Regions from separate parts of the Sphingomonas sp. GW821-FHT12D09 genome, predicted to be linked through region 2. Evidence: riboswitches for the same ligand, from Rfam matches in the RefSeq annotation. Region 2 holds a riboswitch; each other region holds the start of a gene.

Region 1 (6,502 bases), on a different contig from region 2:
TTCGCCGAGCGTCCCGACCAGCTCGTCTCCGAGCTGATGACGCATGAGAACCTTGTCACCGTCCGCGCCGGCGTCAGCTCGGAAGAGGCGCGCCGCCTGCTCCACCAGCGCCGCATCGAGAAGCTGCTCGTGGTGGACGACGCCTATCGCTGCGTCGGCCTGATCACGGTGAAGGATATCGAGAAGGCAGTGAACTATCCGAACGCGACCAAGGACGCGACCGGCCGCCTCTGTGTCGCCGCCGCCACCACGGTCGGCGACAAGGGCTTCGCGCGTACCGAGGCGCTGGTCGATGCCGAAGTCGACCTGATCGTGATCGACACCGCGCACGGCCATAATGTCGAAGTCAGCCGCGCCGTCGAGCGGGTGAAGAAGCTCTCCAACCGCGTTCAGGTGATTGCCGGCAACATCGCTACCGCCGAAGCCGCCAAGGCGCTGATCGGCGCGGGCGCGGACGGCATCAAGGTCGGCATCGGCCCGGGCTCGATCTGCACCACCCGCGTCGTCGCCGGCGTCGGCGTGCCGCAGCTTACCGCCGTGATGGAAGCCGCCAACGAAGCCGCCAAGCATGACGTACCGGTGGTCGCCGATGGCGGCATCCGCACCTCGGGCGACGTCGCCAAGGCGATCGCCGCCGGTGCCTCCACTGCGATGATCGGCTCGCTGCTCGCCGGCACCGAGGAAGCGCCGGGCGAGACCTTCCTCTACCAGGGCCGCGCCTACAAGTCGTATCGCGGCATGGGCTCGGTCGGCGCCATGGCACGCGGCTCGGCCGATCGCTATTTCCAGCAGGACGTGAAGGACCAGCTGAAGCTGGTGCCGGAAGGCATCGAGGGCCAGGTCGCCTTCAAGGGGCCGGCAAAGGACGTGATCCACCAGCTGGTCGGTGGTGTGAAGGCATCGATGGGCTATGTCGGCGCCGCGACGATCGAAGAGTTCCAGAAGAAGGCTCGCTTCGTCCGCATCACCAACGCCGGCCTGCGCGAGAGCCATGTCCACGACGTGACGATCACCCGCGAGGCGCCGAACTACCCGACTCGCTGAGGCGGCGCCGACGCGCGATAAGGGTGCGGGAGATAGCGGAGGGGGAATGTCGGCTTGGCGTTTCGGAGCCATCGTCATCCTGCTGACTGCGGCTACCCCGCAATCGAGCGATCACGACTGGTCGCGGAACACCGGATATGGCGCCGATTTCGCGGTGTCGCAGGCGATCTGCCGGAGCGTGCTCCATGCGGAGATCCCGGCGGCCGACCTCCCCACGCCGGCCGAGCGCCGCGCGCTCGAAGGCTGCAGCAGCGAAGCGCTCTATTACGGCATCGGCATGCCTGCCGACCCGGTGAAAGCACGCAAATGCGCCGTCACCGAGCGCGGCCGGCACGACCAGCCGTTCGCCTTCTTCAGTGGCGCGGCGATGCTGATGACGGTCTATGCCAATGGCAGCGGTGCCACGCGCAACTATGACGTTGCGATCCATATGGCCTGCCAGGTCGAGGACGCCGCCTTCGCGATCGACAGCCGCGTCAAGCGCCTGGATGCGTATCGCCGCGCGGGCTGGAAGGGTCACGATTTCGGGGGCTGTGCCGACAATAGCAGCGGCATCGGCGGCGGCGTCTGCGCCGATCATTTCGCGCGCCTCGATGGCCAGCGCCGCGACCGCCGCATCGCTCGCCTCGGACAGCGCTGGACGGGCCCACAGCGCGCGCTGTTCGCCAGCGCCTATAAGCGCTTCGTCACCTATGCCGGGACGGCGCACGAGATGGATTGCTTCCGGGGCACTGCGATGGCGCAATGCCAGATCGACGGCCAGAACAGCGATGCCGAGCGCTTCCTTAAGCATATCGAGGCGCTCGCTGAAGGACGCACGCCAGTCCGTGAGGCGCGAGGCGAGGGTGAGGGCACTTCGCCGGCGACGATCGGCGATGCTGCCTGGCGGGAAACCCTGCGCGACGTGGACCCCGGTCACCGCGACGATTACGAGCGGAACCGCAATCAGGCGATTGCCGAGCGCACCGCGTTCGAACGCGACTTGGTCGCCTTCGCGCGTGCGGTCTTCCCGAAGCGCACTCCGCACGAGATCCGCCAGCTCTTCTCGGATCTCTGAGCGCCGGCAGCGGAGCATGGCAGGCCGCCATGCTCCGCCCCGGGCCGCCTCAGCTCTTGATGAACGCCAGCAAGTCGCGGTTGATGATCTCGGCATGCGTGGTCGGCATCCCGTGCGGCAGGCCCGGGTACGAGATCAGCTTGCCGTGCTTGAGCAGCTTGACCGAGCGCGCGCCGGTGGTGGGGAAGGGGCAGATCTGGTCGTCCTCGCCGTGCATCACCAGCACCGGTACGTCGATCGCTGCCAGGTCGTCGTAGAACTCGGTCTCCGACAGCACCCGCACGCATTCCCAATGCGCGATCGCCGCGCCCATCATGCCCTGGCGCCACCAATTGTCACGGATCCCCTGCGAGACGTTCGCGCCCTCGCGGTTGAAGCCGTAGAAGGGGATGGTGATGTCCTGGTAGAATTGGGCGCGGTGGAAGGCCGTGCCGTCGCGGATGCCGTCGACCACGGCCTTGGGCACGCCGTCGGGGTTGCGTGCGGACTGCATGAAGGTCGGCGGGATCGCGCTGATCAGCACCGCCTTGGCCACGCGGCCCTTGCCGTACTTGGCGACATAGCGCGTCACTTCGCCGCCGCCGGTCGAATGGCCGATATGGACCGCGTCCTTCAGGTCGAGCTTGGCGACCACCGCCGCGGCGTCGGCGGCATAGGTGTCCATGTCATGGCCCTTGTCGGTCTGGGTCGAGCGGCCATGCCCGCGGCGGTCATGCGCGATCACGCGGTAGCCCTGGGCCAGGAAGAACGTCATCTGGCTGTCCCAATCGTCGGCGCTTAGCGGCCAGCCATGATGGAAGAACAGCGGCTTTCCGCTGCCCCAGTCCTTGTAGAAGATCTCGGTGCCGTCCTGCGTGGTCACGGTAGCCATGGTCCATCCTTTCCGAGAAAGGCGAAACCGTCTTCCCTGCACCTGCATGGGGCCATCTCGCCGATCCCCGCAGGTCTACGCCTGCTGGACCTTGGGCCCGCACCCCAAGCCAGTCCACCGGCCTAGCCATTATGGGGTGACCCGGCTGACGCTTTGGAGGCCCGGTCCGCTTGCGCAGTGCAGCATGGCTGGTCTATCCCCACCCCGTGGAGCGGCCCAGCCGCTTCGCATTGATCGCGCCGGTGCCCGAAAGGGCTTCAAAGGGAATGCGGTGCGGGCGGAGCGATCCGTCCAACTCCGCGGCTGTCCCTGCAACTGTAAGCGGTGAGTATGCTGCGCTTCGCTCCCCATCCGAGGGAGCGGCCACTGGAGTTCACTCCGGGAAGGCCGTGCAGCCTGCATCGACCCGCGAGCCAGGAGACCTGCCGGCGTCTGGTCGCTCTTGTCCTGGTCCAGGGAATGGCCCGGGCACGGTCCTTCCGTCTGAGCGACGAACCCTAGCGGCGAGGGGCCGCAACGGTGCGCCGGACGGGGGACAAGCGCCCTCCCATTCGCGTGCGCCGCCGTTCGCTGATGCGCGCGGCAGGCCCCGTCGCCTTCGTTGCTCGGCGCCGAAGGAATGAAGACGCATGTTGCGCATGGAACGCAGCCTCGCATGGGCGGCTGCACTTGCCGCCGCCACGGTAGCGGGCAGCCTGGTTGCCGCCTGCCTGATGCCCTTTGTCGCGCTCGCCGCGATGGCGGCATCCACGCTTCCCCGTCGCGAGGGGCTGGCGACCGTGTTCGTCGCCTGGGCCGCGAACCAGGCGATCGGCTTCACGCTGCTCGATTATCCCCTCGATGCCTCGACCCTGGGCTGGGGCGCCGCGATCGGCCTGGCCGCGCTGGCTGCCTTCGCCGTGATCCGCGTGGCGACCGGCCGCACCGGCGCGTTGCTGCCGCTGCTCGGCGCGGCGGTGCTCGGCTTCGTCGCTTATGAGCTGACCCTCTATCTCTACGGCCTGGCAGGCGGCGGCACCGGCGCCTTCACCCAGGCGATCGTCCTGCTGCTCGCCAGGAACGAGGCGCTGTGGTTCGCCGGCCTGCTCGTGATCCGCGAAGCCGTCCTCCGCTTCGCCCCCGGCTGGGCGCCCGCGCCGCGCGCCGCCGCATGAGCGTGTCTCCCCGGATCGTCTCCCTCCTCCCGAGCGCGACCGAAGTCGCAGTATCCCTGGGCCTCGGCCCGGCGCTGGTCGGCCGCTCGCACGAATGCGACTTCCCGCCCTTCGTCCGCGATCTGCCGGTCTGCACTGCCACCAAGCTCGAAAAGGGCCTGACCTCGATCGAGATCGACCGGCGCGTGCAGGAGATCGTCCGCCAGGGCCTGTCGGTCTACGAAGTCCATGCCGAGCTTCTGCGCAGCCTCAAGCCCGACCTGATCCTCACCCAGACGCAGTGCGCGGTCTGCGCCGTCACGCCGGCGGACCTCGAGGAATCGCTCTGCGCCTGGCAGGGCATGGCGCCGACCCTGCTCTCGCTCGCCCCCGACAATCTGAGCGACGTATGGGGCGACATCCGCGCCGTCGGTGCCGCGACCGACCGCGAATTCGCCGCGGAGAAGGTGCTGCTCGGACTCGATCGCCGGATGGAAGCCATCCGCACCCGCTCGGCCCGGCGCGGCGCCACTCCACGCGTCGCCGCGATCGAGTGGTTCGACCCGCTGATGGCTGCGGGCAACTGGGTCCCCGAGCTCATCCAGATCGCCGGCGGCGCGCCGCTCTACGTCACTCCTGGCCAGCACTCCCCCTGGCTCGACTGGGACGTGTTCGTGGAAAGCGACCCCGACGTGATCGTGCTGATGCCCTGCGGCTACCAGATCCCGCAGAGCCGCGCCGACATCGACGCCGTCGTCGGCGATCCGCGCTGGGCCGGCATCGGCGCGGTCCGCCGCGGACAGGTCTATGTTGCCGACGGCCATCATTTCTTCAACCGGCCGGGCCCGCGCCTGGTCGAATCCGCGGAGATACTTGCCGAGATATTCGATGCCTGGGCGGGCACGCCGGCGCTGGGCGGGATGGGCTGGGAGCGCTTCTAGCCGCCGGCAATGGCCCTGACTGGCACGATCGCCCCCGGCCGATGTGATTGCGCCGCTTCGGTAAATCGCTACCACGGCGGACAGTGTCCAGTTCTGATCGCCTCGGCCCGTTGCCGGCCCATGCCCTTCGTCGACCGCTTCCCAGCGCAGCGCCCGAGACGTCTGCCCATCCGTCGGCGCACGGCGCGGCCGCATCCGACGGCTTCGCCCCCGTGCATTTATGGAGCGCGCTCGCCTTGAGCCTGGCGGTGTGCGTCGCGCTGCTGTGGAAGGCCGGGCTCCATGTCGACCTGCTGCGCCCCGCCAACGCCCCCTATTTCGTCGCGCTCGCGCTGCTGTTCGCACTCAAGCCGCTGCTGGCGCGCACCCGGTTCCGCTGGGCCAGGCCGGGCGCCGAGTTCGCCCAATATGTCGGCTTCTTCATGGCGATCTCGCTGACCGGCGCAGTCAGCACCTATCCGCTGGCGGCACTGTCGCATGGCTGGGCGGATTCCTGGCTCCAGCAGATCGACGAGGCGCTGCACTTCGACTGGCTCGCCTGGTACGAAGCCGCCGCCAACCACCGCAGCCTGCAACTGCTCGGCATTGCGGCCTATCAGAGCATCTATGTGATCCCGGCGGCGCTGCTCGGCGCCTTCGCCCTGCGCGGCCAGCGCCGCGAGGCGCACCGCTTCATCGCCGCCTTCTGGCTCGCCGCCATCTTCACGCTGACGGCCTATATCTTCATGCCCGCCGTCGGCCCGCTGAGCTATCTGTGGAAGGGGCCGATCCCCTATATGCCGAGCAGCGCGATCTGGCAGGAAACCCTCATCCCGGTGCTGCGCACCCACCAGTTCACCCAGGTCAACCTCAACGAGTTGCGCGGCCTGGTATCGGCGCCGAGCTTCCACACCGCCTCGGGCGTGCTCTACATCGCGACCGCCTGGCGCAGCGGAAACCTGCGCTGGCCGATGATCGCCCTGAGCATCGCGATGCTGCTGTCGGTGCCCGTCGAGGGCACGCACTATCTGTCGGACATGCTGATCGGGGCGGTGATGGCGGGGATGGGGCTGGTTGGCGCTGCGTGGCTGGTGGGGCGGTTTGCGCATCACGCGCCCGCGCGTGACATCGCCTGGCAATAGGCGATCGCCTTAGTCTCGGGCCCGGCGCTCCGCATATTCCGCGCGCGCAATGTCCATTCTGGCAGAATTGGCGAGCACCCATTCGGCCAAGGTCTGCACGGGCTGCAGGAATTCGCGGCCGAGGTCGGTAAGCGCATATTCGACTTGCGGTGGCGTAACCGGCGTGACGGTGCGCGAGACGAAGCCGTTTTCCTCGAGTTCGCGCAGTGTCGATGCCAGCACTTTCTGGCTGATTTCGCCCACTTCGCGGCGCAGGGCATTGAAGCGCAGCGGGCCTCGGCCCAACACGCGCACCACCAGCATCGTCCATTTGTCGCTGATCCGCGCCAGTAGCC
Region 2 (6,502 bases):
ATCGGTGAAGGTGATGTCCGTCATCCGGCCGTTGTAGCGCACCGTCAGCGTGCCCGAGAACCGCTCGTCCTTGGTCGAGAAGGTCGCGTTGAAGCTGGCGGTGTCGCCCGGGCGGCGGACTTCGGTGACGCCGTTCTCCCTGGCGGTGAGGTGCGTATAGGCCGCATCGATCCGCAGCTGGGGCACCGGAACGAGGCTCGCCGTCACTTCGACGCCGTGCTGCTTCGAGTCGGTCGCGCGGTTGGACGGCGTGGCGACATAGAGCGGCGCGGGATAGGTGGTGTAGATCTCGTCGGTCAGCGTCGAATCGAAATAGGTCGCGCCGATATTGGCCTTGCCGTCGAGGAAGCTCTGGTCGATGCCGACTTCCCAGCCCTCGGACTTCTCCGGCTTCAGGTTCGGGTTGCCGATATATTTGCCGTCCGAGAAGCCATAGAGCTCGTAATAGCCGGGGTTCTTGACGCCGGTGCCATAGGCCGCGTGGACGCGGGTGTCGGTCGGCAGGCGATAGCCGGCCTGGACGCGCCAGGTGGTGACGTCGGCAAAGCGGTTATTGTCGTCGTAGCGGATCGAGGCGCCGCCGGTGAAGCCGCCCGCGGTCAGCTCATACTGGCCGACCAGGCCGAGATTGTCGGTGGTGCGCTTGCCGGTGAAGGCATCGTAGGGCGAGCCGCTCGACGGCGTGGTGTTGCGGAACTGCTCGCGCTCGACGTCCACCGCGCCGGTGATGCGGTGGGTGATCGCGTCGGTGCCGAAGCGGAAGCTCGACACGAACGAGCCCTTGTAGCGCTGGCCCTTGTCGCCAAAGCCGATGCCGAACGCATTATGGCCGGTGCGGCTGGTGTCGGCGAACTGCGCCGATGCGGTGTTGGTCCAGCGGCCGTCCAGGCCGGTCAACTCGGCGCTGAGCAGGCCGTAAAAGGCCTCGTTGGTGAAATAGGTGCCCGGGCTGTCGATCGTATAGCCGAAGGTCTGGCTGGCCGGATTGCCGTCGCTGTCGTTGGTCTCGGCATCGGTGTAGCTGTAGCGCAGCACGCCGGTCAGCTTGAAATTGTCCGACGGCTTCCAGTTCAGCTTGGCGCTGGCGCCGACATTGTCGGAGCCGATGTCGCGGTTGCCGCCGCGCGCGGTGGCATAGCCCTTGGTGTGATACCAGGTGCCCGAAGCCGCATAATCCAGCGTGCCGGTGTTGCCTGCCGCGCGTGCCGCGGTGCTGACCGTGCCGAACGAGCCGCCTTCGGCACGCGCCGAGAAGCCCGGCGCCTCGGCGCCCGAAAGCGTGGTGTAGCTGATCACGCCGCCGATCGCGTCCGAGCCGTAGAGCGACGACTGCTGGCCGCGCAGCACTTCGATGCGGGCCGACGGGTCGGCGATCAGCGTGCCGAAATCATATTCGCCCTGATAGGGATCGGCGGCTTCGATGCCGTCGATCAGGACGAGGACGTGATTGCCTTCGGTGCCGCGGATGCGGATCTGGGTGAGGCTGCCGACGCCGCCGGTGCGGCTCACGGCCACGCCCGGCACGTCGCGCAGCACGTCGGAGACGATGCGGGTCTGGCGCGCGTCGAGCGCGGTGGCGTCGATCACCGTGGCGGAGGCGGGCAGGTTCCTGAGCTCCACGCCCTCTCCCGAACGCGACGCCGTGACGACGATTTCGTCCTTCGGATCGGCAACGGTCTGATCATTGGTCTGGGCAAAGGCCGGCGTGGCCGCGGCGATCGCGATCAGCGAAACGAAACTGGTCTTCAACATGGGTATCCCCCCGGGCGCCTGTGCAACGAGGGCCGGGTCCTGCCGAACGCGCACGCGAACGACCGGTGCACGCGTGACGGCGGGCGCCTGGACGCCTGACACGCAGCACCGAAGCGGCCCCGGCCGCTTGGTCGTCGCTCAGACGGAGATACCGTGCCTTCGCCATCCCCTGGACTAGGCAAGAGCGACCGTTGCGCTGGCAGGTCTCCTGGCTCGCGGGTCATCGCGCGATGCACGCCTTCCCGGGCCAAGACCCAGTGGCTGCTCTCTCGAAGAGAGCAAGTGCATCGCGCTCACCGCTTACAGTTGCAGGGACAGCCTCGGATTGGGGCGAAACCTCGCCCGTACCGCGTTCCCATTTTAAGCCCTTTCGGGCACCGGCGCGATCATGAGGGCTGGGTTGCCCCAGGCCTCGACGCGGCCAATAGGCGCTTGCATGCCCATCGGCAATATAAAGATGTCTTTATATGCTCGGCGCGCCGCGCCCCGCCGTGCCGCTATTTGCCGGTGAAGCCGGGCTTGCGCTTCTGCAGGAAGGCCATGCCGCCCTCGACCGCGTCGGCGGTGCCACGCGCGGCACGCTGATGGTCCGCCTCCATCGCCAGCGTCTCCTCCAGCGTAGAATCGAGCGCCTGGCCCAGCCCCTGGCGGATCATGCCGAGCGCCACCGTCGGTCCGGCGGCAAGGCGGGTGGCGAGTGCCAGCGCTTCATGTTCGAGCTGCTCGTCGGAGACGACGCCGTGGACCAGGCCCCAGTCGCGCGCCTTCATCGCGGGCAGCTTCTCGCCGAGCATCATCATCTCGGCGGCACGCGACCGGCCTACCAGGCGCGGCAGCAGCCAGGTGGCGCCGCCATCGGGGACCAGGCCGATGTTGATGAAGGCCTGGAGGAAATAGCCATTGTCGCTGGCCACGCAGAAATCGGCGGCGAGCGCGAGGCTGCAGCCGATGCCGGCGGCGGGGCCACGCACCGCGCTGACCACGGGCACGCTTGCCCGGGCGACGGCGAGGATGCCGGGGTTGTAGTGGTCGGTGAGCGCGGCATGCGTCGCGGCACCCGGATCGGCGGAGGCGAGCGCGCCGCTCGCGACATCGGCGCCGGAACAGAAGGCCCGGCCGGCACCTTGGATCAGCACCGCGCGGGCTCCGTCGAGATTTGCCAGCGCGTCGCGGATCTCGTCGAACATCGCCGGCGGCGCGGCATTGAGGCGATCGGGCCGGTTGAGCGTGATCACCAGCACATCGCCGGCCCGCTCGGTCAGGATCGTCTCATAGCCCATCTTCAACTCCCGTTTCGCTTCGCAACCGATAGCGGGGCGGGCGCAGGGGGGGAAGTGTTGTGCATATATTCGTCATCCCCACGAAGGCGGGGATCCAGGGTAGCGCAGAACAAGCGGCGCCACCGAGCTGTCGGGCACCGAAGATGTCCAAGCTGGCCGCGCGCGATGTGCTTGTGACCCTGGATCCCCGCCTTCGCGGGGATGACGATAGAAGCGTGCCGCCTAAGTCGTCGCTCTAAGGCGCAGCCGAAACCGCCGGCTGCGGCCCCGAAGGCGTCACCGTCAGCAGCGAATCGCCGCCGAGCGTGCGGTACAGCGTCACCAGATTAGTCGCCTCGATCAGCCGGGTCTGCACCAGGCCTTGCTGCGCGGAATAATAGGAGCGCTGTGCGACCAGGTTCGCCAGGAAATTGTCGATGCCGCCGCGATAGCGCGCCCCGGACAGCCGGTAGCTGTCCTGCGCCGCGGCGAGGTTCGCCGTGTCCGCCTTGAGCTGATCGTCGATCGTGCCGCGCCGGGCGAGCGCATCGGCGACTTCGCGGAAGGCGGTCTGGATCGACTTCTCATAGGTCGCGACCGCGGCGTCGCGCTGGGCTTCGCTGAGCTGGACGCCCGCACGGCCGGCACCGGCGTTGAAGATCGGGTAGCTGCCGGCGGCGCCGCCGCTCCAGTGGAAGCCATCGCCCGAGAACAGGCCGGTCAGCGCGTTGCTCGCGAAGCCGAGCAGACCGGTCAGCGAGATGCGCGGGAACAGCGCGGCGCGGGCCGCGCCGATCTCGGCATTGGCGGCGCGCAGCTGATATTCGGCCTGGACCACGTCCGGCCGGCGCAGCAGCACGCCCGAATCGACGCCGGCGGGCAGCTCCGCGACGGTGGGCGCGGCTTCCTCGATCGCCGAGGACAGGAGCGCCGTATCGACCTCGGCACCGACGAGCAGGCGCAGCGCGTTGATGTCCTGTGCCAGCGCGGTCTTCTGCTGGGCGACGTCCGACTGGGCGCTGGCGAGCGTCTGTTGCGCCTGGGCGAGGTCGGTGCGCGGGGCGATGCCGCCCTTCAGCCGCATGTCGGTGAGCTTCACCGCCCGCTCGGCGTTGGCGATGGTGTCCTGCGCGATCTTGAGCAGGCTCGCGTCCGCCGCATAGTTGAGCCAGGCGCTGGCGATGTCGCCGACCAGCGCGAGCCGCGTGGCGCGAGCCGCGGCTTCGGTGGCGAACCAGTTGTTCTGCTCGGCCCGGGTGAGCGAGGCGACGCGACCGAACAGGTCGAGCTCGAAGGCCGGGATGCTGAGATTCCCCGAGAAGCTGGTCTGCCTGCCGTCGCCGCTCGCCTTGCTGACGGTCGCGCCGGCACCCGCGTCGAGCCCGGGCAGCTGGTCGGCGCGCTGGATGCGATATTGCGCGCGGGCCGCGGCGATGTTGGCGGCGGCGATGCGGAAGTCGCGGTTGTTGGCCAGCGCCTGCTCGATCAGCTTTTGCAGGCGCGGATCGCGGAAGATGTCCTGATAGGTGACGCTGGGCAGCGCCGCCTCATTGGCCTTAAGATAGGCGTCGCCCGCCGGCCAGCTCTGGGGCACCGGCGCCGCCGGCACTTCGAGCTTCGGGTCCATCGAGCAGCCGGCGAGCGCCGTGCCGAGGAGCAGGGTCAGAATCGTGCGCTTCATGCCTGCGCCTCCCGCTTGCGGGCCCGCCGTTCGCGTACGGCCTTGAACGCGTCGCGCACGCCGCGGCGGACGAGGACGAAGAACAGCGGGATGTAGAAGATGGCGAGGATCAGCGCGGTGACCATGCCGCCGATCACCGCGGTGCCGATCGCGATGCGGCTGTTGGCGCCCGCGCCGGTCGAGATCGCCAGCGGCAGCACGCCGAAGATGAAGGCCAGGCTGGTCATCACGATCGGGCGGAAGCGGATGCGCGCGGCCTCGAGCGCGGCTTCGATCACGCGCTTGCCTTCCTTCTCGGCGCGCTCGGCGAACTCGATCATCAGGATGGCGTTCTTGGTCGCCAGGCCCATGGTCGTGAGCAGGCCGATCTGGAGATAGACGTCGTTCTGCAAGCCCCGCAGCATCACGGCGAAGACCGCGCCGATCAGGCCGAGCGGGATGACGAGCATCGCGGCGACCGGGATCGACCAGCTCTCGTAGAGCGCCGCCAGGCAGAGGAAGACGACGATCAGCGAGATGCCGTAGAGCAGCGGCGCCTGGCCGCCGGCGAGCCGCTCCTGGTAGGAAAGGCCGGCCCAGGCGATGCTGGTGCCTGGGATCTGCGCGGCCAGCGCCTCGATCCGCTTCATCGCGTCGCCCGAGCTCTTGCCCGCGGCCGGCTGGCCCTGGATCTCGAAATTGGGGATGCCCTGGAAGCGCGAAAGCGTGGTCGGCGCGGTCGACCAGCTGGTCGAGGCGAAGGACGAGAAGGGCGTCATCACGCCGGTGGAGCCGCGGACGAACCACTGGTTGATGCTGTCCGGCGAATCGCGGAACTGCGCGTCGCCTTGCACATAGACGCGCTTCACACGGCCGCGGTCGATGAAGTCGTTGACATAGGAGCCGCCCCAGGCGGTCGACAGCGTCGAGTTGACGCTCGACTGGCTGAGCCCGAGCGCGGCGAGCTTCTCCTGGTCCATGTCGACCTTGAGCGTCGACACGTCGGGCAGGTCGGACAGGCGGACATTGGCCAGGTCCGGATCGGCGTTCGCGGCGGCGAGCAGCTTGTCGCGCGCGGCGACGAAGTCCTCGCGGCTCATCCCGCTCGAATTCTGGAGCTCCATCGTGAAGCCGTTGGACTGGCCCAGGCCGCGGATCGCCGCGGGGACCAGCGCGAAGACCTGGGCGTCGCGGAAGTTGCGGAAAGCGCCCGAGGCACGCTGGACGATCGCGTCGGCGCCGTTCTTGGTGCCCGGGCGGTCGCTCCAGGGGGCGAAGTTCATGAAGCCCTGGCCGGTATTCTGGCCGCTCGCGCCGCCGCCGCCGCCGCCGCCGGTGACGCTGAACATCGTGCGGACGTTCTTGCCTTCCTGGCCCTGGAAATATTTCTCGACCGCGAGCTGCACTTCCTGGGTGCGCGCCTGGGTGGCGCCGGCGGGGAGGCGCCATTGCACCTGCGCGGCGCCCTGGTCCTCGGTCGGCAGGAAGCCGGTGGGCAGGCGGTAGAACATCAGCACGAGCAGGGCGCACACGAGCAGGTAGATCAGCAGGAAGATCCACTTGCGGTCGACGACATAGCTGATCGTGCCGGTGTATTTCTCGACCGTCCAGTTGAAGCCCCGGTTGAACTTGTCCGAGCCGGTGCGCATCCAGCGGCCGACCGCGGGGAAGCGGCGGCCCATCCAGCTGTCTTCCGGCGCGACCTGGTCCTTCTTGCGCTTGAGCACCGTGGCGGTAAGCGCCGGGCTCAGGATCAGCGCGACGAGCACCGAGAGGATCATCGCCGAGACGATCGTCACCGAGAACTGGCGATAGATCACGCCGGTCGATC
Region 3 (6,502 bases), on a different contig from region 2:
CGCACGCCGACGCTCGGCGCTGAGCAGGTCCTCCGCCCATAGTTCGACTCGTACCCGCTGCGACCGGTTGCCGCGCATCGTTACCCGCGCCGCCATCTCGATCATCTCGCCCTCGTTTATCGGCGTAGTGAAATCGACGCGCTCCGAGGCGGCCATCACCATCACTTTCCGCGTGTCCCGCGTCGAGGCGATGAAAGCGGCCTTGCCGAGCATGCGCAGCGACTCGCCGCCGAACAGCGTGCCGTAATGGTTGGTCTGCGGCGGGAAGACCATGTCTGCCATCAGCAATGCGCCCTCGGGCTCGTCTTCGGGCGGCGCGAGAGCGGGCAAAGGTCCACCCTCGCGCGCCACCAGCGTGAAGCGGCCACGCGTACACAGACGCCGCTCCCCGCTGAGCAGTGCCTCGGCGACCAGCTCGACCTCGACATCGAGCGAGCGGGTGCCGACCCGAACCACGCGTCCCGTCGCCTCGATCAATTCGCCCTTCAGCGCCGGTGCGGCGAAGTCGATCCGATCGGAGGCGGCGGTGACGAAGGGCGCCCGGCCATGGCGTGAGGCGGCGAGGAACGCCACCTTGTCCATGTGCGCGAGCGCCACCCCGCCGAACAGCGTGCCGTGGTGGTTGGTGTCGCCCGGGAACACCATGTCGATGAGGCGGACGACACCAGCCATCAGGCGGGCTCCGCCACGCGGACGCGCAAGGTCCGCGCCGCCGCGACCATTGCGTCGATCGCCGGCTTCACTTCCTCCCATTTGCGCGTCTTGAGGCCGCAATCGGGGTTCACCCACAGCTGCTCGGGCGCGAGATGCGCCTGGGCAAGCTGCATCAGCGAGACCATCTCCTCGACCGAGGGGACGCGCGGGGCGTGGATGTCATAGACGCCGGGCCCGATCGCGCTCGGATAGCGATAGGCGGCGAAGCCCTCGAGCAGCTCCATCTGCGATCGCGCGGTCTCGATCGAGATCACATCGGTGTCCATCGCGCCGATCGCCGGCAGGATGTCGTTAAACTCCGAATAGCACATGTGCGTGTGGATCTGGGTCGCATCGGCCACGCCCGCCGCCGAGAGCCGGAAGCTGTCCACCGCCCAGTCGAGATAGGCCTGCCAGTCGCGCTTGCGCAGCGGCATGCCTTCACGAAGCGCTGCCTCATCGATCTGGATCGCCTTGCAGCCCGCCTTTTCGAGATCGACCACCTCGTCGCGGATCGCCAGTGCGATCTGCTGGCACGATGTCGCGCGCGGCTGGTCGTCGCGCACGAAGCTCCAGTTGAGGATCGTCACCGGGCCGGTGAGCATGCCCTTCATCGGCTTGTCTGTTAGCGACTGCGCATAGCGCCACCACTCGACCGTCATTGGCTCGGGCCGCGAGACGTCGCCGAACAGGATCGGCGGGCGGACGCAGCGCGAGCCATAGGACTGGACCCAGCCATTCAACGTGAAGGCGAAGCCGGCGAGCTGCTCGCCGAAATACTGGACCATGTCGTTGCGTTCGAACTCGCCGTGCACGAGCATGTCGAGCCCGGCTTCCTCCTGCCAGCGGACCGTGCGCGCGGTTTCCTCGCGCAGGAACTGCTCATAGGCGGCGCTCCCCAGATTGCCGCGATTATGCTCGGCGCGGGCGTGGCGGACCTCGGCGGTCTGCGGGAACGATCCGATCGTCGTGGTGGGGAAAGGCGGCAGGTCGAGCACTTCGGCCTGGACCTTGGCGCGATCGGCATAGGGCGAGATGCGGTCGCGCATCGCATGGGTCACCGCGAGCATGCGCGCCTGGACCTGCGGGTTGTGGATGCGCAGCGATACTTGCCGTGCCGCCGCCGCTTCGCTCGATGCGAGCAGCTTGGCCGCGACGGTCTCCCGGCCCGCGTTGAGCGCATCCTTCAGTGTCACCAGCTCATCGACCTTCTGCACCGCGAAGGCGAGCCACTGCTTGATCTCATCGCCGAGCTTGGTCTCGAGCGCCAGGTCCACCGGCACGTGGAGCAACGAGCAAGAGGGGGCCAGGATCACGTCGCGGGTGGCGGCGATCGGCTTGATCCGGTCGAGGATTTTCTCCAGGTCCGCGCGCCAGATGTTGCGGCCGTCGATCACGCCGAGCGAGAGCAGCAGCTTCTTGGGTGCCGCCACCAACACCTTGTCGAGCTGGTCCGGCGCGCGGACGAGATCGATGTGCAGCCCGGCAACCGGCAGGTTCACGGCGAGGGTGAGGTTGTCTTCCAGCGCGCCGAAATAGGTGGCGAGCAGGATGTTGAGGCCCAGCCGCGGCAACTTGGCATAGGCGCGGGTGATCGCGGCGCGCTGGCGCTCGCTCAGGTCGAGCGCGAGGATCGGCTCGTCGATCTGCACCCATTTGGCGCCGGCATGCTGGAGCTGGGTGAGTACAGCTGAATAGAGGCCGAGCACCTCGTCGAGATAGTCGAAGGGATCGACGTCGCGGCCCTTGGCGAGGCTGAGCCAGGTGACCGGGCCGAGCAGCACCGGGCGCGTCTCATAGCCGAGCGCCTTGGCCTCGCGATATTCGTCGACGATCTTGGAAGAGGAGAGGGCGAGCTGCTGCCCCGCCGCCAGCTCCGGGACCATGTAATGATAGTTGGTGTCGAACCACTTGGTCATTTCCTGCGCGGTGTGGCCATGGCCGTGCGCGCAGGATGCCGTCTCTCCCGTGGTGCCGCGTGCCATCGCGAAATAGGTGGCGAGGTCGGCAGTGCCGGCGGCGACGCCGTAGCGCTCGGGGATCGCGCCCAGCATCAGGCTGGTGTCGAGCACGTGATCGTAGAAGGAGAAGTCGTTGCTCGGCAGCCAGTCGGCCCCCAGCGCGGCCTGGCGGGCCCAGGCGGCGGCGCGCAGGCCCTGGGCGGCCTCCAGCAGCTCGGCTTCGGACGACTTGCCCGACCAGAATTTCTCGAGTGCGAACTTGAGTTCGCGGCGTGGCCCGATCCTTGGGAAGCCGAGCGTGGCAACAGTAACGGTCATGGTCTTCATACCCCGATGAAACGGCGGGGGAGACCGGCATGACACACAGGCATGCGAGGACGGTTGCCCGGCCGCGGCATGCAAGCGGCCAGACCGGGCACCCCGCCGGTGGACGTTATCGCGTCGGAGGCAGGTCTCCTGGCTCACGGGTCAGCGCGGACGATCCGTCTTCCCAAGGGGCAAGCCCCTCAGTGACACAGCTTGGATCGCCGCTCGCCGCTTACAGTTGCGGGGGCAGCGCCGGTTTCGCACCGGCTTCCCGTCTTAGCTTCCGGGCAAGCCGGAAGAACCTCGACGCCTTAAGCATCTGCCGCTCGGGGTACGGCGTCAAGGGTGATATAAAGAATTCTTTATATGAGCTTCTCGCCGATACTCTATTCCGTCATCCCCGCCTTCGCGGGGATGACGATGGCAGGCAACTCCCGCCCACGCCGATCCACCCGCATCCACCGCCCGCCGGCGTACCAGCCATGCTCCCCGTCGCTGGCCAGCGTGCACCCGATGCAAACCTCCGCCACGCCCTTCTCGAACGGCATGGCGCCATCATAGCGGCGCGGGATCACCAGGTGCAGCGCGCGGTCGATATAGCCGATCTTCCCGCCGAGCTGCGAGCGTGCCCGGCCATCGACGAAGTCCTCGGCGCCATTGTCCATCGTCATCACCGGCGCGGTGCGGCCGTCGCGGGCGACATAGTGGAAGCTCTTGCCGACATGGACCGTGGCCAGGCCGCCCCAGTCATAGTCGAGCTTCGCGCGGTGCGCCGGCGCCAGCCGGATCGTCCCGTCGGCTTGCTCCGCGGCGCAGTCCGGGAACGTGTCGAGCTCGCCCCCACGCGGCGCGTAGAAGCAGGCGAGGGGATAGGGTTCCGCAGCCGGTCCGGCGGCCGCGGTCAGCATGAGGAGCGGGGGGATCGGCCAGCGCATTGCGCAAGGCTATCATACCGGACGCCGTGTCCAAAGACCGGCTGAGCATGACATATAAAGATATCTTTATATTAGGAATTGCACGGCGACGGCGAAGTCTGTAGGGCGCCCGCATCCGCTGCCGGCGATTCCCGGCGCGTAACCGATTCACATCTGGAGACCAGCTCGTGGCTACCGTGCTCGACAAGGATTACGTCATCAAGGACCTCTCGCTTGCCGCCTTTGGCCGCAAGGAGATCGAGATCGCCGAGACCGAAATGCCCGGCCTGATGGCACTGCGCGCCGAGTTCGGCGCCTCGAAGCCGCTCAAGGGTGCGCGCATCACCGGCTCGCTGCACATGACGATCCAGACCGCGGTGCTGATCGAGACGCTCAAGGAGCTGGGCGCCGAGCTGCGCTGGGCGACCTGCAACATCTATTCGACCCAGGACCACGCCGCGGCCGCGATCGCCGAGGCCGGCATCCCCGTCTTCGCCGTGAAGGGCGAGACGCTCGAGGAATATTGGGACTACGTCATCCGCATCTTCGACTGGGGCCAGGACCAGACCTGCAACCTCATCCTCGACGACGGCGGCGACGCCACCATGTTCGCGCTGTGGGGCGCGCGCGTCGAGGCGGGTGAAGAGCTGTTCACCCCGTCGAACGAAGAGGAAGAGATCTTCGTCGCCACGCTGAAGCGCTTCCTGGGCGAGCGCCCGGGCTACCTCACCAAGACCGTCGCCACGATCAAGGGCGTCTCGGAAGAGACCACCACCGGCGTGCACCGTCTCTATGAGCTGTCGAAGAAGGGCAAGCTGCCCTTCCCGGCGATCAACGTGAACGACAGCGTCACCAAGTCGAAGTTCGACAACCTCTATGGCTGCAAGGAATCGCTGGTCGACGCGATTCGTCGCGCCACCGACGTGATGCTCGCCGGCAAGGTCGCCTGCGTCGCCGGCTTCGGCGATGTCGGCAAGGGTTCGGCCGCGTCGCTCCGCAACGGCGGCGCCCGCGTGCTGGTCACCGAAGTCGATCCGATCTGCGCGCTGCAGGCGGCGATGGAAGGCTATGAAGTCGTGACGATGGAAGAGGCCGCCACCCGCGCCGACATCTTCGTCACCGCCACCGGTAACGAAGCCGTGCTCACCGTCGACCACATGCGTGCGATGAAGAACATGGCGATCGTCTCGAACATCGGCCATTTCGACAGCGAGATCGAGATCGCCGGCCTGGCGAACTTCAAGTGGACCGAGATCAAGCCGCAGGTCGACGAAGTCGAGTTCCCGGACGGCAAGAAGATCATCGTCCTGTCGAAGGGCCGCCTGGTGAACCTCGGCAACGCGACCGGCCACCCGTCGTTCGTGATGTCGTCGTCCTTCACCAACCAGGTGCTGGCGCAGCTCGAACTGTGGAGCGGCGCGGACAAGTACAAGAACGAAGTCTATGTCCTGCCGAAGCACCTCGACGAGAAGGTCGCCGCGCTTCACCTCGACAAGCTGGGCGTGAAGCTCACCAAGCTGAGCCAGAAGCAGGCGGACTATATCGGCGTGCCGGTCGAAGGTCCGTTCAAGCCGGATCACTATCGTTACTAATCGGTAAAAGACCGCAACAAATTGGCCGCGTTCCCCTGAGGGAGCGCGGCCTTTTTGTTACTGAAACGATGTTGTAATTTTGCAACGCAACATCGGAAAGCGTTGTTCGAGCGCAACTGATCGCCACCATACGGCGTCTTGCACACATCTCGGACAAAATGCGGAAACATTCGATTCCGAGGACGGGAGGACTTTTTCAGAGGGATGTACAAATGCGTCAGATTGTTGCGCGCAAGCAAAACCGCTTCTCGTTGACCGCGTCCGCCGTGGTGCTCGCACTCGCGATCGCCACGCCGGCCTTCGCGCAGACCGCCGACCAGACTCCGCCTGCCGACGCGCAGGACGCCGCCGCCGTGCCGCAGACGGATCAGGCCGCAGCGCAGGAAGGCGCCATCGTCGTCACCGGCTCGCGCATCCGCCGCCAGGATTTCGAGACGCCGAACCCGGTGGTGACCCTGGGTGCGCAGACGCTGCAGGATTCGGGCACCACCAACCTGACCGACTTCCTCACCGGCTATCCGGCGCTGCAGGGATCGTCGACCTCGGCCAACAACTCGGGTGACCGGGCGGGCATCGGCTATACCGGCCTCAACCTGCTCGACCTGCGCAACCTCGGCACCCAGCGCACGCTGGTGCTGGTCGACGGCCGTCGCCACGTCTCCGGCGTGCCCGGCACTGCCTCGGTCGACATCAACACCATCCCCAACGACCTGGTCGATCGCATCGAAGTGCTGACCGGCGGCGCCTCGGCCATCTACGGCGCGGACGGCGTGACCGGCGTGGTCAACTTCATCATGAAGAAGAACTTCGAGGGCATCAGCGCGCGCGCGCAGGCGGGCATTTCGGAGCAGGGCGATGCCGGCCAGCGTCTCTTCTCGATCACTGCGGGCAAGAACTTCGCCGATGGCCGCGGCAACATCGCCGTCGCCTATGAATATGGCTCGGAAGACCGCCTCGATTCGCACAATCGCAGCCGCTTCTCCGGTTCGAACCGTATCGGCTTCTATCGCAATCCGAACGGCACCAGCCCGACCTA

What was found. Region 2 has a riboswitch for cobalamin ahead of AC1RPL_RS17185 (TonB-dependent receptor plug domain-containing protein). Riboswitches for the same ligand answer to the same signal wherever they lie in the genome.
Region 1: another riboswitch for cobalamin. It lies ahead of AC1RPL_RS01015 (hypothetical protein); the one in region 2 lies ahead of AC1RPL_RS17185 (TonB-dependent receptor plug domain-containing protein).
Region 3: another riboswitch for cobalamin. It lies ahead of metE (5-methyltetrahydropteroyltriglutamate--homocysteine S-methyltransferase); the one in region 2 lies ahead of AC1RPL_RS17185 (TonB-dependent receptor plug domain-containing protein).

What each region holds. Positions count from the first base shown of each region.
Region 1 covers NZ_JBXAQL010000001.1:209,209-215,710, forward strand. The annotation lists gene guaB (IMP dehydrogenase) at 1-1,044, shown strand, start outside; gene AC1RPL_RS01005 (hypothetical protein) at 1,091-2,101, shown strand; gene AC1RPL_RS01010 (alpha/beta fold hydrolase) at 2,151-2,972, opposite strand; cobalamin riboswitch at 3,196-3,416, shown strand; gene AC1RPL_RS01015 (hypothetical protein) at 3,611-4,126, shown strand; gene AC1RPL_RS01020 (cobalamin-binding protein) at 4,123-5,046, shown strand; gene AC1RPL_RS01025 (phosphatase PAP2 family protein) at 5,130-6,167, shown strand; gene AC1RPL_RS01030 (winged helix-turn-helix transcriptional regulator) at 6,177-6,502, opposite strand, start outside.
Region 2 covers NZ_JBXAQL010000004.1:10,186-16,687, reverse strand. The annotation lists gene AC1RPL_RS17185 (TonB-dependent receptor plug domain-containing protein) at 1-1,752, opposite strand, end outside; cobalamin riboswitch at 1,934-2,149, opposite strand; gene AC1RPL_RS17180 (enoyl-CoA hydratase-related protein) at 2,250-3,032, opposite strand; gene AC1RPL_RS17175 (efflux transporter outer membrane subunit) at 3,268-4,692, opposite strand; gene AC1RPL_RS17170 (efflux RND transporter permease subunit) at 4,689-6,502, opposite strand, start outside.
Region 3 covers NZ_JBXAQL010000005.1:212,363-218,864, forward strand. The annotation lists gene AC1RPL_RS20840 (acyl-CoA thioesterase) at 1-672, opposite strand, end outside; gene metE (5-methyltetrahydropteroyltriglutamate--homocysteine S-methyltransferase) at 672-2,972, opposite strand; cobalamin riboswitch at 3,083-3,281, opposite strand; gene AC1RPL_RS20850 (WG repeat-containing protein) at 3,347-3,868, opposite strand; gene ahcY (adenosylhomocysteinase) at 4,063-5,466, shown strand; gene AC1RPL_RS20860 (TonB-dependent receptor plug domain-containing protein) at 5,679-6,502, shown strand, end outside.